Regions from separate parts of the Micromonospora sp. NPDC051141 genome, predicted to be linked through region 1. Evidence: riboswitches for the same ligand, from Rfam matches in the RefSeq annotation. Region 1 holds a riboswitch; each other region holds the start of a gene.

Region 1 (5,511 bases):
GTGGGAGGAACCCCCCACCCGCGTCGGTCAGGCGCTCAAGGCCACCCTGCTCACCCTGCTGGTGCTCGGCGTCCTCTTCCCGCTCTGGGTGGTGCTGGTGACCAGCCTCTCGTCGCGCCGGACGATCGCCGACGCGGGCGGCCTGGTGGTGGTGCCGAGGGGCATCGACACCTCGGCCTACGCCACCATCTTCGCCGGCGGCGCGGTCACCCGGGCGCTGTGGATCAGCACGCTGGTCACCGTCTGCGGCACCGCGATCGCGCTGACCGTCACCGTGCTGGCCGCGTACGGTCTGTCCCGGCCGGGCACGGTGGGGCACCGCTGGCTGCTGGCGTACTTCCTGATCCCGTTCCTGGTCTACCCGCCGCTCGTGCCCCGCTACCTGGTGGTCACCGGGCTCGGGCTCAAGGACACCATCTGGGCGCTGGTGCTGCCGTCCGCGATCAGCGTGTTCAACCTGGTGGTGGTGCGCGGCTTCTTCCAGGGCATCCCGCAGGAACTGCTGGACAGCGCGCGTATCGACGGGGCCAGCGACTTCCGGACGCTGGGCCGCATCGTGCTGCCGTTGTCCCGTGCGGTGATCGCCGTGGTCGGTCTCTTCTACGCGGTCAGCTACTGGAACGTCTGGTTCGACGCGCTGCTGTTCATCGACCGCAACGACATGTACCCGATCCAGCGGGTGTTGCAGAGCTACCTGCTGGCCGGGCAGGCGCCGCACACCTCCGGCGCGGCCAGCGGGGTGACCATGCCGCCGACCGAGGCGATCAAGATGGCGGTGGTGGTGCTGACCGTCGCGCCGATCGTCGCGGTCTACCCGTTCATCCAGCGGCACTTCATCAAGGGGGTGCTGATCGGCGCGGTCAAGGGCTGATCAGAGCACCTGGGACAGGAACCGCCGCAACCGGGGGTGTTCGGGGGCCTCGAACACGGCGGCCGGCGGCCCGGCCTCCAGCACCCGGCCGGCGTCCATGAACGCGACCGTGTCGGCGACGGTGCGGGCGAAGCCCATCTCGTGCGTGACCACCACCATGGTCATGCCGGCGGCGGCGAGGTCGGCCATCACCGCGAGCACGCCCTTGACCAGCTCCGGGTCCAGCGCCGAGGTGGCCTCGTCGAAGAGCATCACCTGCGGGCGCAGCGCGAGCGCGCGGGCGATGGCGACGCGTTGCTGCTGGCCGCCGGAGAGCTGCGCCGGCCGGGCGTCGGCCTTCGCGGCGAGCCCGACCAGGTCGAGTTGGGCGCGGGCCACCGCCTCCGCCTCGTCCCGGTCGAGCACCTTCAGCTTCCGCAGCGCCAGCGTGACGTTGCGCAGCACGCTCAGGTGTGGGAAGAGGTTGAACTGCTGGAACACCATGCCGACGCGTTGCCGCAGCGCGTCCGGGTCGTCGCGCAGCACGCTGCGTCCGTCCAGCAGCACGTCGCCCCGGTCCGGCTCGATCAGCCGGTTGATCGTGCGCAGCAGCGTGGACTTTCCGGAGCCGGACGGTCCGATCACGCAGGCGGCGCCGCCCCGGGCCACGTCCAGGTCCGCGCCGCGCAGCACCCGGTGCGCGCCGAAGGCCAGGTGCACGTCGCGGACGGCGAGACTGACCGAGGTGACGGTGCCGGTGCTCATCGTGGGTCCCTTCCGGTCGGGGTGACGCCGGCCGGCGTCAGGTCGGTGTCGGGCTCGGGCGGCGGGGCGGCCGGGCGGCCCTGGCGCAGCCGCCGGTCCAGCCAGTTGACCGCGTGCGTCAGCGGCACGGTCAGCAGCAGGTAGCAGAGGCCGGCCAGCAGCAGCGCGGACTGGTTACCGGTGTTCGCCGCGTAGTCCTGCCCGATCCGGAACAGCTCCCGCTGGCTGGCCAGCAGGCCGAGGAAGTAGACCAGGCTGGAGTCCTTGATCAACGCGATGAGCTGGTTGACCCAGGCGGGCAGCACCCGGCGTACGCCCTGCGGGATGATCACCAGCCGCATCGACTCGGCCCAGGAGAAGCCGAGCGCCCGGGCGCCCTCCAACTGGGCGGTCTCCACGCTCAGAATGCCGGCCCGGAAGATCTCGCCGAGGTAGGCGGCGGCGATGAGCGACAGCGCCAGCACGCCCAGCGGGTAGGGGTTCGGGCCCCACACCTCCATGCCCAGCGGCGCGAGGCCGACGCCGATGAGCAGGATGGTGGCCGCGGCCGGCAGGCCGCGGAACACGTCGGTGTAGACCCGGGCCGGCCACCGCAACCATCGGGTACGCGAGATGCCGGCGACCGCCAGCAGCATGCCCAGCACCGAGCCGAGCAGGGCGGCGGAGGCGGCCAGGACCAGCGTGTTCGGCAGCCCGACGGTCAGCATCTCGGGCAGCGCCTCGCGCATCGACCCCCAGTCGAAGAACGTCTCCCAGAGGGTGCTCAGTGGATCCATGTCCGCTCCGTCCGTCCCGCTCGTGCCCGGTTACCGACTCAGGAGGCCGCCGACGGCGACGGCACGGCGACCGATCCGCTGCCGGGGGTGAAGTCGGCCGGGATCGGCCGCCCCGGGTAGTACCGCTCCTGGAGGCGGCTCCAGGTGCCGTCGGCGATCACCTGGTCGAGGCCCTTGTCCAGCGCCTCGCGCAGTCTGTCGTTGCCCTTCGCCACCGCGTACGCGGTCGGCGCGGGGCTGAGCTGCTTCGCCGCGACCTTGATCTTGCCGGCGCTGTCGGCCGCGGACTTGTCGCCGATCTCGGCGGGCGCGATCCAGGCGTCGGCGGTGCCGGCCTTGAGCTGGTTGACCGCGCCGTTGTAGTCGGGCACCCGCACCGGGTTCAGCTTCTCCCTGGTGGCGAAGTCGTCCTGCACGGTGCCCTGGACCACCACCACGCGCTTGCCGGCGAGCTGGTCGAAGCCGGTGATCGCGGAGCCGGCCGGCACGTCCAGGCCGAAGTAGCCGAAGTCGTAGCCGTTGCCGAAGTCGACGGTCTTCTTCCGCGCCTCGGTGACCGTGATCGAGGAGCTGCCCACGTCGAACTTGCGGTTGTTGACCTGGGCGAGCAGCGCGGAGAAGTCGGTGCCGACGAACTCCACCCGCAGGCCGACCTTCCCGGCGACGGCGCGCAGCAGGTCGTTGTCGAAGCCGGTGAACTCGCCGTCCTTGAGGAAGACGTTCGGCGGGGCGTCGGTGAGCGTGCCGGCCCGGATCACACCGGGTTGCCGCAGGCCGTACGGGTTGTCGGCCGCGTCGTCGGCCGACCCGCCGCAGGCGGTCAGCGCGGTGGCGGCGAGCACGGCGGCGGCGCCGAGCGCGGCGACGCGGGTCAGGGCGGTACGGATACGCACGATGTCTCTCCAGAGTGGACGAACACGCGGGACGCGTGCCGGTGCCGGCGCCGCCAGGCACGGCGGAGCCGGAAGGGTGGATCGGAAAGGGTGGAGCGGTCGCTCAGCGCGCGTCGCGACAGCGGTCGCTGCACACCCGCATCAGGTCGACGTGGCGACGCCTGACCAGCGCGGGGCCGGTCCGGATGGGGGGTGGTGCGAACATGGGTCTCCCTGGTCCGTCGGTGCTGACCTGGGTGCCAGGCCACGCTTGCGCCGACTGCGGCCGGCGCCTGGTCCTCACCCGGAGCACCCCACCGTGGCGGAGGGTTGCCGGCCAGCGAGCCGGGGCTTGACGCTGGCGCTCATGACCTGCCGAAAGGCTAGCAGCACCGGTGCGCCGGTCGTCCAGCCGTTATGACCACCCTCACGGCCGCGCCTTACCGGGCGGCTCCGGCCACCGGGACGCAGAATGGCCGGATGACCTCCCCGCGGGTGACCCTCGACGATCTCGGCGCCTGGCTGATCAAGGGCAACGCGGAGAAGACGGACCTGGCCGCCCGCTTCGCCGCCGACCCGACCGTGACCGGCTGGTGTGTGCGTCCCGGCTACCGGATCCGCCTGATGCGCGCCGGCCAGCCGGTGGTGTTCTGGGCCAGCGGCAGCCGGGGCCGACTCCCGTACGGCGTGTGGGGTCTGGGTCGGGTGGCCGGCGAGCCGCAGCCGGGGGAGCCGGGCGGGCCGTGGACGCTGCCGCTGGACCTGACCGTCCTCGACGAGCCGCTGCGGGTGCGTCGTGACGTGCTGCGCGCCGACCCCCGGCTGGCCGGCGCGGAGGTCTTCCGGCAGCCGCAGGCGGCGAACCCGTCCTACCTGACCGTGGCGCAGTTCGCGGCCGTGCGGGAGTGCCTGCCGGGCTAGGTGTTGCTATGCAACAAAGTGCATAGCATGATGGCCGGCATGTCGCTGGAGCACGCCATCCTCGTCTCGCTGTTGGAGCAACCCGCCTCCGGCTACGAGCTGGCCCGTCGCTTCGACCGCTCGATCGGGCGCTTCTGGACCGCCACGCACCAGCAGATCTACCGGGTCCTCAAGCAACTCGCCGAGGACGACCGGATCACCGGTGAGGAGATCGGTCAGGAGGGCTTGCCGGACAAGAAGCTCTGGTCGGTCACCCCGACCGGCCGGGCCGCGCTGGTCGGCTGGCTGCACGCTCCGGTGCGCCCGGAGGCGGTCCGGCACGAACTGGCCGTCAAGATCCGGGGCGCCGCGTTCGACGACGCGGCCGGGCGCGCGCTCCTGGTCGCCGAGGTCGAGCGCTACCGCGGCGACCACGAGACCGTCCTCGCCGGCTACCTGGCCGGCGAGCGCCGCGACTTCGGCTCCGCCGCACCCGACGCCCGGGCGGCGTTGCAGCACGTGGTGCTGCGCGGCGGCATCGCGTACGAGCGGATGGTGCTGACCTGGCTGGACGACGTCCTGGCCACCCTCCGCGACCTCGACCCGGAAAGGCCCCCCGCGTGAGCGACCCGCTGCTGTTCCATCCGCACCACTACGACCCCGCCGACCTCGACGAGACCTCGCGGCGGCTGCTGCGCGCCACCATCGACTGGTTCGAGACCCGGGGCAAGCGCGCCCTGGTCGACAGTTACCACGCCCGCGAGTGGTACGCCGACTTCCTCGACTTCGCCGCCCGGGAACGCCTCTTCGCCACGTTCCTCACCCCGTCCGCCGACGGCGGCGACGACGCCGACAAGCGCTGGGACACCGCCCGCAACGCCGCGCTCAGCGAGATCCTCGGCTTCTACGGGCTCGGCTACTGGTACACCTGGCAGGTCACCGTGCTCGGCCTCGGGCCGGTGTGGCAGAGCGGCAACGCCGCCGCCCGGGCCCGTGCCGCCGAGCTGCTCGACCAGGGGCACGTGATGGCGTTCGGCCTCTCCGAGCGTCCGCACGGCGCCGACATCTACGCCACCGACATGCTGCTCACCCCCGACGGCGCGGGTGGTTTCCGGGCCACCGGCGGCAAGTACTACATCGGCAACGGCAACGTCGCCGGGCTGGTCTCGGTCTTCGGCCGGCGCGCCGACGTCGAGGGCCCCGAGGGGTACGTGTTCTTCGCCGCCGACAGCCGGCACCCGGCGTACCGGCTGGTCCGCAACGTGGTCGCCGCCCAGATGTACGTCTCCGAGTTCCGGCTGGCGGACTACCCGGTGCGCGCCGAGGACGTGCTGCACACCGGGCCGGC
Region 2 (5,511 bases), on a different contig from region 1:
GTTCGGCGCCGTCCCGCCACTGCCGGACGGTCGTCCCGGTAACCGGGTCGTCGGCGCGGCCCGCATAGGAGAGCTGCTGCCCGGCGGCGGTGATCCGGGCCGGGAGCCGCCCGATCCGATCGGCCGCCGCGCCCAACCGGTCCCGCACCTCGTCGAGCGCCTCGACCAGCCCGCCGATGGTGGCGGTCTCCCGGTGGCCGGCGGCGACGCGCAGCCGGCGTACCCCGTCGCTGACCTGGAATTCCGCGTCCCCGGCCAGGTCGAGGGCGTCCTCGCCGCTGCGCCGGGCCAGCTTGATCGCCGGATGGGCGCAGCCCGCGCCGACGCGCTCCAGCAGCACGGTGGCGGCGGCCACTCCGAGGTACGCCTCCCGCAGCTCACCGGTGACCTGCTCGGCCGCCCAGATCGCGTTGGCGGTGGGCGCCTCCGCACTCGTTTCCGCCTCCGTCACACCACGTCTCCTTCGCCTGGCGGGGTGCCGGGACAGCGCGAATTCCGGTGGAGATCTGCGCCGCCCCGGCCGGGAGGATCGACCAGTGCCTAGCTGGGCGCTCCGTGGGCAGCTTTACCGATAATGCTGGTAAAGTCAACGATGCGCTTGAGGTTTCTCCTGGCCCCGTGATCAGATGGGCATGCCTAGCTGGGAGTACCTGCATGTCCACACCGCGCCGGTTCGAACCGCACTACCGCAGGATCATCGCCGATATCAGGCGGCGCATCGCCGATGGCGAGTGGCCACCCGGACACAAGCTGCCCTCCACCAAGGAGTTGGCTGACCTGTATGAGGTGGGCAGTCAGTCCACTGTGCGGCAGGCCATCACGATCCTGATCGAGACCGGAGAGTTGTACGGCCACCAGGGTCTGGGTGTGTTCGTGCCGGATGCTGCCGAGTGACGGGCTGACCGGCTACAGCGGATTGTCCGGCGTAACGGCCGAGGAGGGCGGAGCGCTCGGCGTGACCGGTTTCGTGGTCGGGTCCGGGTCGCGGCGCTTCCAGGCGCTGACCCCGAGCCGGCCGGTGTTGCCGAGGTCGATCGTCCCGTCCAGCGCCACCTCGTACGCCGGCCTGCCGGCCACCGACGCGACGTCGAGCTGGGCGCCCTCGGTGGCCACCACGGCCGGATCGGTGACCGTGTTACGCCAGAGCAGCGCGGCGCCGGCCCGTTCGCCGGGGCGCAGCACGAGCCGGGTGGGTGGGGCGTCGAAGCCGGAGGTGATCCCGGTCGCGCCCGGGATGATCCTGACCTTGATCGGGTCCCCGTCGGCGTCCCGCAGGCTGACCGCCGGGTAGCCGCGCAGCGCGTACGGCTGGGTTCCGCAGTTGACCAGGTCCAGGCCCATGGCCCGCAACCCCATCGCGGCGCTCACGCCCAGCTCGGTGATCCGGATGCCCTCCGGGGTGCAGGCCACCGAGGGGGACGGCGCGACCTCGGCCCCCGGCCGCTCCGGTGGCGTGGGCAGCGGGTCGACCGGTGCCGGCGTCCCGGCGCAGCCCGCCAGCAGCGCAACCCCGGCGAGCCCTCCGACAAGGCCGGCCGAACGTCGCATCCAGCGATCATGTCACCCCTGCGTCCGTCCTGCGGCCCGCCACCTCCCGGCGATCATGAGGTTGACGGCGGACGGCATCCGATTTGTCGCCGGCAACCTCATGATCGATCGAGGTCAGGGGCGGGAGGCGGGATCGGTGGGGCGGCCCACTGCGTGGGACCCCGGGTGGCGGCGCGGCGGACGGCGCATAGACTCGACGCCACAACTGCATACCTCATCCAGAGGGGCTGAGGGATACGGCCCGACGACGCCCCGGCAACCACCCGCACGCTCGACGTCGAGCGCCCTGCGGGCAGGTGCCAATTCCGTCCCCGCCGCACCCGGCGATGCGGGGAAAGATGAGAGGAATTTCCTCGACATGACGTCGACGCTCTCCGCCGTCCCCGGCATCGACACCTCCCGCAGCCCGGCCCGCGCCCTGGTCTGTCGCGCCTGTTCCGCGCGCTACCCGCTGGCCGCCCAGCACGCCTGCTACGAGTGTTTCGGCCCGCTGGAGGTCGACTACGACACCGCCGCCCTGGCCGCCGTCACCCGGGAGCAGATCGAGGCCGGCCCGAACAGCATCTGGCGCTACGCCGCCCTGCTCCCGGCCGGTCAGGACCCGGCCACCCGGGTCACCCTCGACCCGGGGCTGACCCCGCTGGTCGCCGCCGGCCACCTCGCCGCCGAGCTGGGCATCACCGCGCCGCTGTGGGTGAAGGACGACAGCGCCAACCCCACCCACTCGTTCAAGGACCGGGTGGTGTCGGTGGCGCTGACCGCCGCCCGGGCGCTCGGCTTCACCCGCTACGCCTGCGCGTCCACCGGCAACCTGGCCAACTCGGTCGCCGCGCACGCGGCCCGTGCCGGGGTGCCATCGGTGGTCTTCATCCCCAGTGACCTGGAGCAGGGCAAGGTGGTCACCACCGCCGTCTACGGCGGTGACCTGGTCGCCATCGACGGCTCGTACGACGACGTGAACCGGCTCTGCGGCGAACTGGTGGAGACCGACGAGTTCGAGGACACCGCGTTCGTCAACGTGAACGTGCGGCCCTTCTACGCCGAGGGCTCCAAGACGCTCGGCTACGAGGTGGCCGAGCAGCTCGGCTGGCGGATCCCGGCCCAGGTGGTGATCCCGATGGCCAGTGGCGAGCTGCTCACCAAGATCGACAAGGCGTTCACCGAGCTGGTGGAGATCGGCCTGGTCGAGGCGCCGGCCGGCGGCTGGAAGGTGTTCGGCGCGCAGTCCGCCGGCTGCAACCCGATCGCCACCGCGCTGCACGACGACCGCGACACCATCGTCCCGGTCAAGCCGACCGGCATCGCCAAGTCGCTCAACATCGGCGACCCGGCCGCCGGCGTCTACGCGCTGGAGGCGGTCCGCCGCACCGGTGGCTGGATGGAGTACGCCGACGACGACGAGATCCGCGCCGGGATCACGTTGCTGGCGCGTACCACCGGCGTGTTCGCCGAGACGGCGGGCGGCGTGACGGTGGCGGTGCTGCGCAAGCTGGTGGAGTCGGGCCGGCTGGACCCGGCCGCGGAGACGGTGATCTTCAACACCGGCGAGGGCCTCAAGACGCTTGACGCGGTGGCCGCCGCCTCCGGCCCCACGCACCGCATCAAGCCCAGCCTCCGCGCCGCCCGCGACGCCGGCCTCCTGGGCTGACCCCCACCCCGATCCCCCCACCCCACCCCACCCCACCCCCGCCGGCCCGCCGGCCCGCCGGCCCGCCGGCAGGTTGATCAAGGAGTTTGCGTCAGCGCGTGGGACTGACCCGACGCAAACTCCTTGGTCAACTCGCGAGCCGGGCGGGCGGGCGGCCGAGCGCGGCGGGTGGGGGGCCGAGCGTGGTGGCGGGTGGCCGAGCGTGGTGTGGTGGGGCTCGCCCGGGAGGGGGATCGCGGGCGACCAGGGGTGACGGGGGATGTGCGGCGCGTGTCGGAAAACTGTCACCGCAGGACTTGACGGCAGGAACCGGACGGCGCAAGATGCTCGGTGCGGGAGGGCATTCGCCGGAGACTTTTCTAAGTTTTGCGACCCAACGCCGGAGGCGTTGTGCGGACGTCCCTCCCGACCAACGTAGGACAGGGCCAGCGGAAAACCGCTGGCCCTGTCGCTTCTTCCGGGGCAGGCTCGCCGCCATGGGCCTGACCGTCACCCCGCTGGACGCGGCCGACCTGCCGACGCTCGACGCGGCGTACCGGATCGCGGAAGCGGCCCGCGCCGTCGACGAGCCGGACCTGCCGCCGACCTGCCGGCGGCGGTTCGAGGCGCTGCTCCGGCACCCGATGCCCGGCATCGACGGGCGGTGGCTCGTCGCCCGCCTCGACGGCGAGCCGGTCGGCTGGCTCCGGCTGCACCTGCACACGCTGGAGAACACCGAGAACGCCAGCGTCGAGCTGGTGGTCGACCCGACCCACCGGCGGCGCGGGATCGGGCGCGTGTTGCACGAGCACGGCGTACGGCTGTTCCGGGAGCACGGCGGCAAGCGGTTGGTCGGCTCCACCGCCGCCGCGCTGCCCGGCGAGGAGGACCGGGAACTCCCCGGCGCCGCGTTCGCCGCCGCGATGGGCGCGAGGGCGGCCAACGCCGACGTGCGCCGCCGGCTCGACGTGAGCGCGCTGGACCGCAACCGGCTGGCCGCGCTGCACGCCGACGCCCGCGCGGCGGCCACCGGCTACCGCGCGGTGCACTGGCGCGACCACACGCCCGACGAGTACGTCGCGGACACCGCGCACCTGGAGGGCCGGCTGCTGCTCGACGCGCCGATGGGTGAGCTGGAGTGGGAGCAGGAGAAGATGGACGCCGAGCGGAAGCGGGGCGTGGAGCGGGCGCTCGACGCCCGGGGCGTGCGCCGCTACAACACCGGCGCGGTGCACGAGGCGTCCGGCCGGCTGGTCGGCTGGAGCCAGCTCAGCCTGGCGGCGAGCAGCACCGAGCACGCCTGGCAGCAGATCACCATCGTCGACCCCGGGCACCGCGGCCACCGGCTCGGCCTGCTCTGCAAGGTCGCCAACCTGGCGTACGCGCTGGAGCACGAGCCGGCGCTGCGGACGGTCGACACCTGGAACGCCGCCGCCAACGGTCCCATGATCGCGATCAACGAGCAGCTCGGCTTCCGCCCGGCCGCCGGCTCGGTCGACTGGCAGTTGACGATCTGAGTTGTGACACGCCCCTACTGATCTGGTGCCTTCCTGTTGCATGATGGCGGGCATGACGGAGACCCCGCACCCCCTGTACGCCAGGCACGCCGAGACCCTCGACCGGGCGCTGACCGCCATCACGGAGCGCGGGTACTGGTCCGCCTATCCCGAGTCGCCCAGCCCCCGGGTGTACGGCGAGACCGCCGCCGCCGACGGCAAGGCCGCCTTCGAGGCGTACCTGGGCGGCGACTTCCCGCTCGACCAGGCGAGCGACGGCACCACCGTGGCCACCGAGGCCAGCCCGTTCGGCGTGGCACTGGACGTCCGCTACCCGCACGCCGGCGCGGACGAGCTGGTGGCCGCCGCCACCGCCGCGCTGCCGGCCTGGCGCGACGCCGGCCCGAAGGCCCGCGCGGGCGTCTGCCTGGAGATCCTCGACCGGCTGCACAAGAACGTGTTCGAGCTGGCCAACGCCGTGCAGTTCACCAGCGGCCAGGCGTTCGTGATGGCGTTCCAGGCCGGCGGCGCGCACGCGCTGGACCGCGCGCTGGAGGCGGTCGCCTACGCGTACGCCGAGATGACCCGCCACCCGGGGACGGCCGGCTGGGAGAAGGCCGCCGGCAAGGGCGACCCGCTGCGGATGACCAAGACGTTCCACGTGGTGCCGCGCGGGGTGGCGCTGGTCATCGGCTGCAACACGTTCCCGACCTGGAACTCGTACCCCGGGTTCTTCGCGTCGCTGGTCACCGGCAACCCGGTGGTCGTGAAGCCGCACCCGCGCGCCGTGCTGCCGCTGGCGATCACCGTGAAGTACGCCCGCCAGGTGCTCGCCGAGGC
Region 3 (5,511 bases), on a different contig from region 1:
GGCTCCACCGGGCTCTACCTCTAGCTCCAGCCCTCCCCCGGCGCCGTTTGCGGCGCTGCCCGGCGGGAAGCCCAGGCACCTCAGTGCGCCCTGGGGAGGGACCATGCCGATCGTGATCAAGAGGATTCTCGCCTGGGGGTTCCTCGCGTTCCTGATCTACTTCATGGCGTTCCGGCCGGACGGCGCGGCGCAGCTGTTCCGGGGGATCGGGGCCGCGCTGATGGCCATCGCCCAGGGGCTCGGCGACTTCCTCACCGGCCTGATGGCCTGACCCCACCCGTACGGCTCAGCCGTGCGGGTGCCAGGCGTGCGGGCCATAGCCCGGGGGCGGGGGCGGTGGGGCCAGCACCACCGGGATCGGCACCACCGGCTCGTCCGGCGCCTCGACGGCCCGCCGGGAACCGTCCGGGAACCGCAGGTGGTAGCGCTGCCCGTCCCAGACCCCGACCGGCGCCTGCGGATCACGGCCGACGAAGAACGACCGGTACGCGGCGATCGCGTCCAGCAGCTCCCGTTCCTCCCGTGCCGTCCGGTCCCGCTCGGCGGGCTTGCGGTCCAGCCCTCGGCGCATCCCGTCGCGCAGCAGCGCCAGCCGGGTCGCGGCGAACTGGTAGCCACGCATCGCCTTCACGCCGCCGTCGCCGGCCACCCGCCGGGCCCAGGTGCGGGCCGCGTGCCGCCGGCCCAGGCTGCCCAGCGCCGCCACCTCGGGCGGGGTGAGCCAACCGGCCCGGACGTAGTCGGGCAGCGTGCGCTCGGTGAGCCGGCCCTCCCAGGCCCGCAGCCAGACGGCCAGCCCGACCATGCCGAAGAAGATGGGCACCATGACGCCGAGGTAGCCGTAGAGCACGATCACCTGCTGGCCGGTGGCCTGGGCCAGTGACGGCAGCAGGTTCCAGGTGCCGTGCAGCATCATGGCCAGCAGCAGGCCGGCGAGCGGGGCGAGGATCCGCACCCGCCGGTCGGCGGTCCGCGCGGCGACACCCAGCCCGACGCCGGTCATCGAGGTGAACAGCGGGTGGGCGAAGCCGAAGAGCAGGATCCGCACGATGAAGATCGCGATCACCTGCTGCGCGCCGGTGGCCGGGCCGTACTCCTCCACGCCGGTGCGGTAGCCGTACCCGCCCAGGTAGAGGATGTTCTCGACCATGGCGAAGCCGACCGCGGAGAGCCCGCAGTAGACCAGCCCGTCGGTGATCCCGGAGATCTCCCGGCGCCGGAAGATCAGCAGCAGGATCGGGCCGGCCGCCTTGGTCAGCTCCTCGATGAACGGCGCGACGAGCACGGCGGTCAGCGCGGCGGGCAGCCCGCGGTCCTCGAACAGTCGCGCCCCGGTCTCGTTGACCAGCAGCGAGATGGCGGTGGAGACGAACGCGCCCCAGGCGAAGCAGAAGATCAGGTATTTCAGCGGCTCGGGTTCGTAACGGTCGAGCCAGAGGAAGCAGGACACCAGCACCGGCACCGGCAGGATCGCCGCGATCACGCCGACCAGCAGCGCCTCCGCGCCCAGGCTCTCGCCCAGCGTGAAGACCATGAACAGCGCGCCGGCCGCGATCAGCAGCACCACCGCGGCCAGCGCCAGGAAGCGCCGCCAGCCGAGCCGGCGCAGCGGCATGCGCGGCGTCGACGCCCCGGGCGGCGGGACGGCGGGCGCGGGCGGCGGCGGTGCTCCGCCGGGCGGGGTGACGGCCATGCGGTCAGCGTAGCCACCCGCGCCCCACTGGTCCGGCCGCATCGTGACGGCTATGCTGCCGGGCAGGTCACGAGCGCCAGCGTCAAGCCCCGGCTTGCTGGCCGGCAACCCTCGTCGAGTTCGCGGTGGGGTGCCCCGGGTGATGACCGGGCCCAGCGCCGCGTCGCGTGCTGGGCAAGCGCGGACCCCGTCCCGGCACCCCGGGGTCCCCTGTGACCCGGAGGCTCCGCCATGACCGTCACCCTCGTACCCGCCCTCCCCACGCTGCCCGTGCCGGTCCGGCCGGACCCGCTCGGCGTGCTCGGCGTACCGGGAGAGATCAACCTGGACCACGCCGCCAGCGCGCCGTGCGCGCGGGCCGCGGCCGACGCGGTGGCCGAGCTGCTGCCGTGGTACGCGAGCGTGCACCGCGGCGCGGGCGCGCTGTCCCGGCGCTGCACGCTCGCCTACGAGCGGGCCCGGCAGACCGTGGCGGACTTCGTCGGCGCGCGTCCCACCGACCACGTGATCTTCACCCGGAACACCACGGACGCGGTGAACCTGCTGGCCCGGGCGCTGCCGGCCGGTACCACGGTGGTCACGTTCGGCGGGGAGCACCACGCGAACCTGCTCCCCTGGCCGCGCGGCTCGGTCCGACTGCCGGTGCCGGACAGCCCGGCCGGCGCGGTCCGGTCGCTGAGCCTGGCGCTGGCCGAGCTGGCCCGTGACGCCCGGCCCGGCCGGCCGGTGCTGGTCGCGGTGACCGGCGCCAGCAACGTCACCGGCGAGCGCTGGCCGGTCGCCGAGCTGGCCCGGGTGGCCCACCGGTACGGCGCACGCGTCCTGGTCGACGCCGCGCAACTCGCCCCGCACGCCCCGGTCGACGTGGCCACGCTGGACGTGGACTACCTGGCGCTCTCCGGCCACAAGCTGTACGCCCCGTTCGGCGCCGGCGTGCTGGTCGGGCGCGCGGACTGGCTGGACGCCGCCGCGCCGTACCTGGCCGGCGGCGGGGCCACCGGTCACGTCGGCGCGGCCACCCACGAGGTGCGGTGGGTGACCGGCCCGGCCCGGCACGAGGGCGGCACTCCGAACCTGCTCGGCGCGGTGGCGCTGGCGGCGGTCTGCGCGGCGTTCTCGGCGGCGGACCGGACCGCGCTGCACGCCCGGGAGCAGGCGCTGCTGTCCCGGCTGCGGTCCGGCCTGGCCGCGCTGCCGGACGTGGTGGAGCTGCGCACGTTCGGCCCGGACGCGCCCCGGGTGGGCATCGTCAGCTTCGTGATCGCCGGGCGGGACTCCGCCGAGGTGGCCGCACACCTGGCGGCCCGGCACCGGATCGGCGTGCGGGACGGCCTGTTCTGCGCCCATCCGCTGACCCGCCGGCTGCTGACCGAGGCCGCCGCCCGCTCGGCCCGCACCGACCTGCCGCCCACCGCGCTGCGCGCGAGCCTCGGCCTGGGCACCACCGTCCACGAGATCGACACCCTCCTGACCGCGCTGGCCGCCCTCCCCGGTCCGCGTTGAGCGGGGTGGGGACGGTCAGCCGACCGGCGGGGCGGTGGGGGACGCGTCGGCGGGCTGGTCCTTTCCGTGGAACGCCTGCCGGACCAGGCGGTTCGCCTCCTCCTGGTCGATGCCGGACGCCACCATCAGGTCGCTGGCGGCGGTCCGCACCTGGGCGATCACCACGCTGCCGGAGAAGCCGACCCCCTCGGCGTACGCCCGGCTGGCCTCGCTGACCGCCCGCAGCGCCCGCTCCCGGGCCTGCTCCGGCTCCTCGCCGACGGCGAACTCGTGCCGGAGCAGGCGTACCGACTCGGCGAGGTGGGCGACGGAGTCGGGCATCGGCTCGGGGATCGACTCCTCGTCCTCGATCATGGTGACCGCGCGGCGGATCAGCGTGCCGCTGTTGCGCATCGCCCGGTCGATCGGCTCGGCCGCCTCCGCGTAGTGGGTCAGCTCGCTGCGCCGGTGCCAGCGGGCCGGCGAGATGGTGATGGTCTCCTTCGCGCCCTCGATCGCCTCGCTGAGCGCGGCCAGCTCCTCCTTGTTCTCCCGGAGCCGGAACAGCGCCCGCTGGGCCGCGCCCCGGTCCCGGTTGCGCAGCGCCTCGGCGCACACGTCGAGCTGCTCGGCGAGCAGGTCCAGCGCCGGCCGGGCGGCCCGGTTGATCACCCGGAGCGGGTTGAGCGGGAGCAGGACGGCGGTCACCAGCAGCGCGATGCTGCCGCCGATGAAGGCGTCGACGAAGCGCGGGAACTCCAGGTTCTGGGTGGACGGGCTGAGCGTCACGATCAGCACCGCGGTGGCCGCCGCCTGGATCACGATGGCCACGCTCGCCCCGGCGAAGATGGTCAGCAGGATCGCCGAGGTCACCACCAGCGCGAGCTGCCAGGCGCCGGTGCCGAGGAAGTAGATCAGCACGTCGCCGACGAGGACGCCGACCGCCACCCCGATGATCAGCTCGACGGTACGCCGGAACCGCTGCCCCACCGAGGCGGCGAGCGTGCCCACCGCCGAGATCGGGGCGAACACCGGCTGCGGGTTGTGCAGCAGCCGGTGCGAGACCAGGTACGCCAGTCCGGCCGCGAGCCCCGCCTGCAACGCCAGGCCGAACGCGGTCCGGACCCGGTGCAGCCGGTCGTGCAGCGTGGCCTTGCTCCGGTCGCGCAGTTCGTCCATCGCGGCGGCGATCCGTGGCCCGTCGAGGTCGCCCAGCGCGTCGCGTGACGTCATGCGCCGCAGGAACGGCGGTCGTCGGTCCCGGGCCATGGCGGGTACTACCCGTCCCGTCCCCGGTGAATCCTCGCCCCGACGACGGAGTGGGGCAGACTGCACCGGATGGACGAGCTGACGACGCGGTGGCGGGCGACGGCCCGGGCGGCCGGCGCGACCCACCCGGACGGCGTGGCGCGGGCCGGGGCCCGGCTGCTGGCCGGCTGGCGGGAGCCGCACCGGCACCACCACACGGAGGACCACCTGCGGGCGGTGCTCGACGTGGTCGACGCGTACGCCGATCAGGCCCGCCACCCGGACCTGGTCCGGCTCGCGGCGTGGTGCCACGACGCGGTCTACGACCCGCGGGCCGACGGCGACGCCAACGAGCGGGCCAGCGCCGACCTGGGCGACGCGCTGCTCACCGCCGCCGGGCTGCCGGCCGCGGCGGTGACCGGGGTACGCCGCCTGGTGCTGCTCACCGCCGGCCACGCGGTCGGACCGGACGACCCGGACGGCGCGTTGCTCTGCGACGCCGACCTGGCGGTGCTGGCCGCCGCGCCGGACGACTACGACAGGTACGCCGCCGCGATCCGCCGCGAGTACGCCCACGTGTCCGAGCCGGACTTCCGCGCCGGCCGGGCCGCCGTGCTGCGGCACCTGCTGGCCCTGCCGGCGCTCTACCGGCTACCCGAGCCGCACGCCCGTTGGGAGGCGCCCGCCCGCGCCAACCTGACCCGCGAGCTGAGCACGCTGAGCTGAGACCGGCGCGGCCGAGGCGACGGCGTGTTTCGGGCGGCGCAGTCCGGCGTCCCGCAGGAGGCGGACGATCTCGCGGGACGGGACCACCGTCGCGCCCAGCCAGACCGCCACCCGGAACCGCTCGGCGGGCAGGTCGTAGTGGTCCCGGTCGAAGCCGCGCCGGCCGGCGCCGAGCAGCTCGGCGAAGGCGTGCAGCTCCGCGAAGGAGACGTCGCTGATCAGGTGCGACCAGAGCCGGCCGCGCCAGGGCACCGCGGGCGGGTCCAGGTAGAGCACCGTTCCAAAGTACGCCGGTAGCCTTCCCGGCATGGCTGCCCATCCCCTCCTCGACGAACTGCGGGACGCGCTCGGCGGGTCCGCCG

Evidence for each region. A riboswitch is a leader RNA that binds a small molecule or an ion and turns the genes downstream of it on or off. The one in region 1 is predicted to bind S-adenosylmethionine.
Region 2: another riboswitch for S-adenosylmethionine. It lies ahead of thrC (threonine synthase); the one in region 1 lies ahead of ACIA6B_RS18670 (ABC transporter substrate-binding protein).
Region 3: another riboswitch for S-adenosylmethionine. It lies ahead of ACIA6B_RS15405 (aminotransferase class V-fold PLP-dependent enzyme); the one in region 1 lies ahead of ACIA6B_RS18670 (ABC transporter substrate-binding protein).

Annotation. Positions count from the first base shown of each region.
Region 1 is NZ_JBITFD010000009.1:138,143-143,653, forward strand. It holds gene ACIA6B_RS18655 (carbohydrate ABC transporter permease) at 1-871, shown strand, start outside; gene ACIA6B_RS18660 (amino acid ABC transporter ATP-binding protein) at 872-1,615, opposite strand; gene ACIA6B_RS18665 (amino acid ABC transporter permease) at 1,612-2,391, opposite strand; gene ACIA6B_RS18670 (ABC transporter substrate-binding protein) at 2,430-3,284, opposite strand; SAM riboswitch class IV at 3,526-3,636, opposite strand; gene ACIA6B_RS18675 (hypothetical protein) at 3,744-4,184, shown strand; gene ACIA6B_RS18680 (PadR family transcriptional regulator) at 4,224-4,787, shown strand; gene ACIA6B_RS18685 (acyl-CoA dehydrogenase family protein) at 4,784-5,511, shown strand, end outside.
Region 2 is NZ_JBITFD010000007.1:79,872-85,382, reverse strand. It holds gene ACIA6B_RS15500 (hypothetical protein) at 1-451, opposite strand, end outside; gene ACIA6B_RS15495 (winged helix-turn-helix domain-containing protein) at 655-894, shown strand; gene ACIA6B_RS15490 (DUF4232 domain-containing protein) at 907-1,548, opposite strand; SAM riboswitch class I at 1,760-1,893, shown strand; gene thrC (threonine synthase) at 1,907-3,196, shown strand; gene ACIA6B_RS15480 (GNAT family N-acetyltransferase) at 3,673-4,692, shown strand; gene paaN (phenylacetic acid degradation protein PaaN) at 4,745-5,511, shown strand, end outside.
Region 3 is NZ_JBITFD010000007.1:61,101-66,611, forward strand. It holds gene ACIA6B_RS15390 (GroES family chaperonin) at 1-24, shown strand, start outside; gene ACIA6B_RS15395 (hypothetical protein) at 104-271, shown strand; gene ACIA6B_RS15400 (PrsW family intramembrane metalloprotease) at 287-1,735, opposite strand; SAM riboswitch class IV at 1,759-1,880, shown strand; gene ACIA6B_RS15405 (aminotransferase class V-fold PLP-dependent enzyme) at 1,925-3,196, shown strand; gene ACIA6B_RS15410 (aromatic acid exporter family protein) at 3,212-4,444, opposite strand; gene ACIA6B_RS15415 (metal-dependent phosphohydrolase) at 4,514-5,149, shown strand; gene ACIA6B_RS15420 (DUF4031 domain-containing protein) at 5,075-5,458, opposite strand; gene ACIA6B_RS15425 (FAD-binding oxidoreductase) at 5,457-5,511, shown strand, end outside.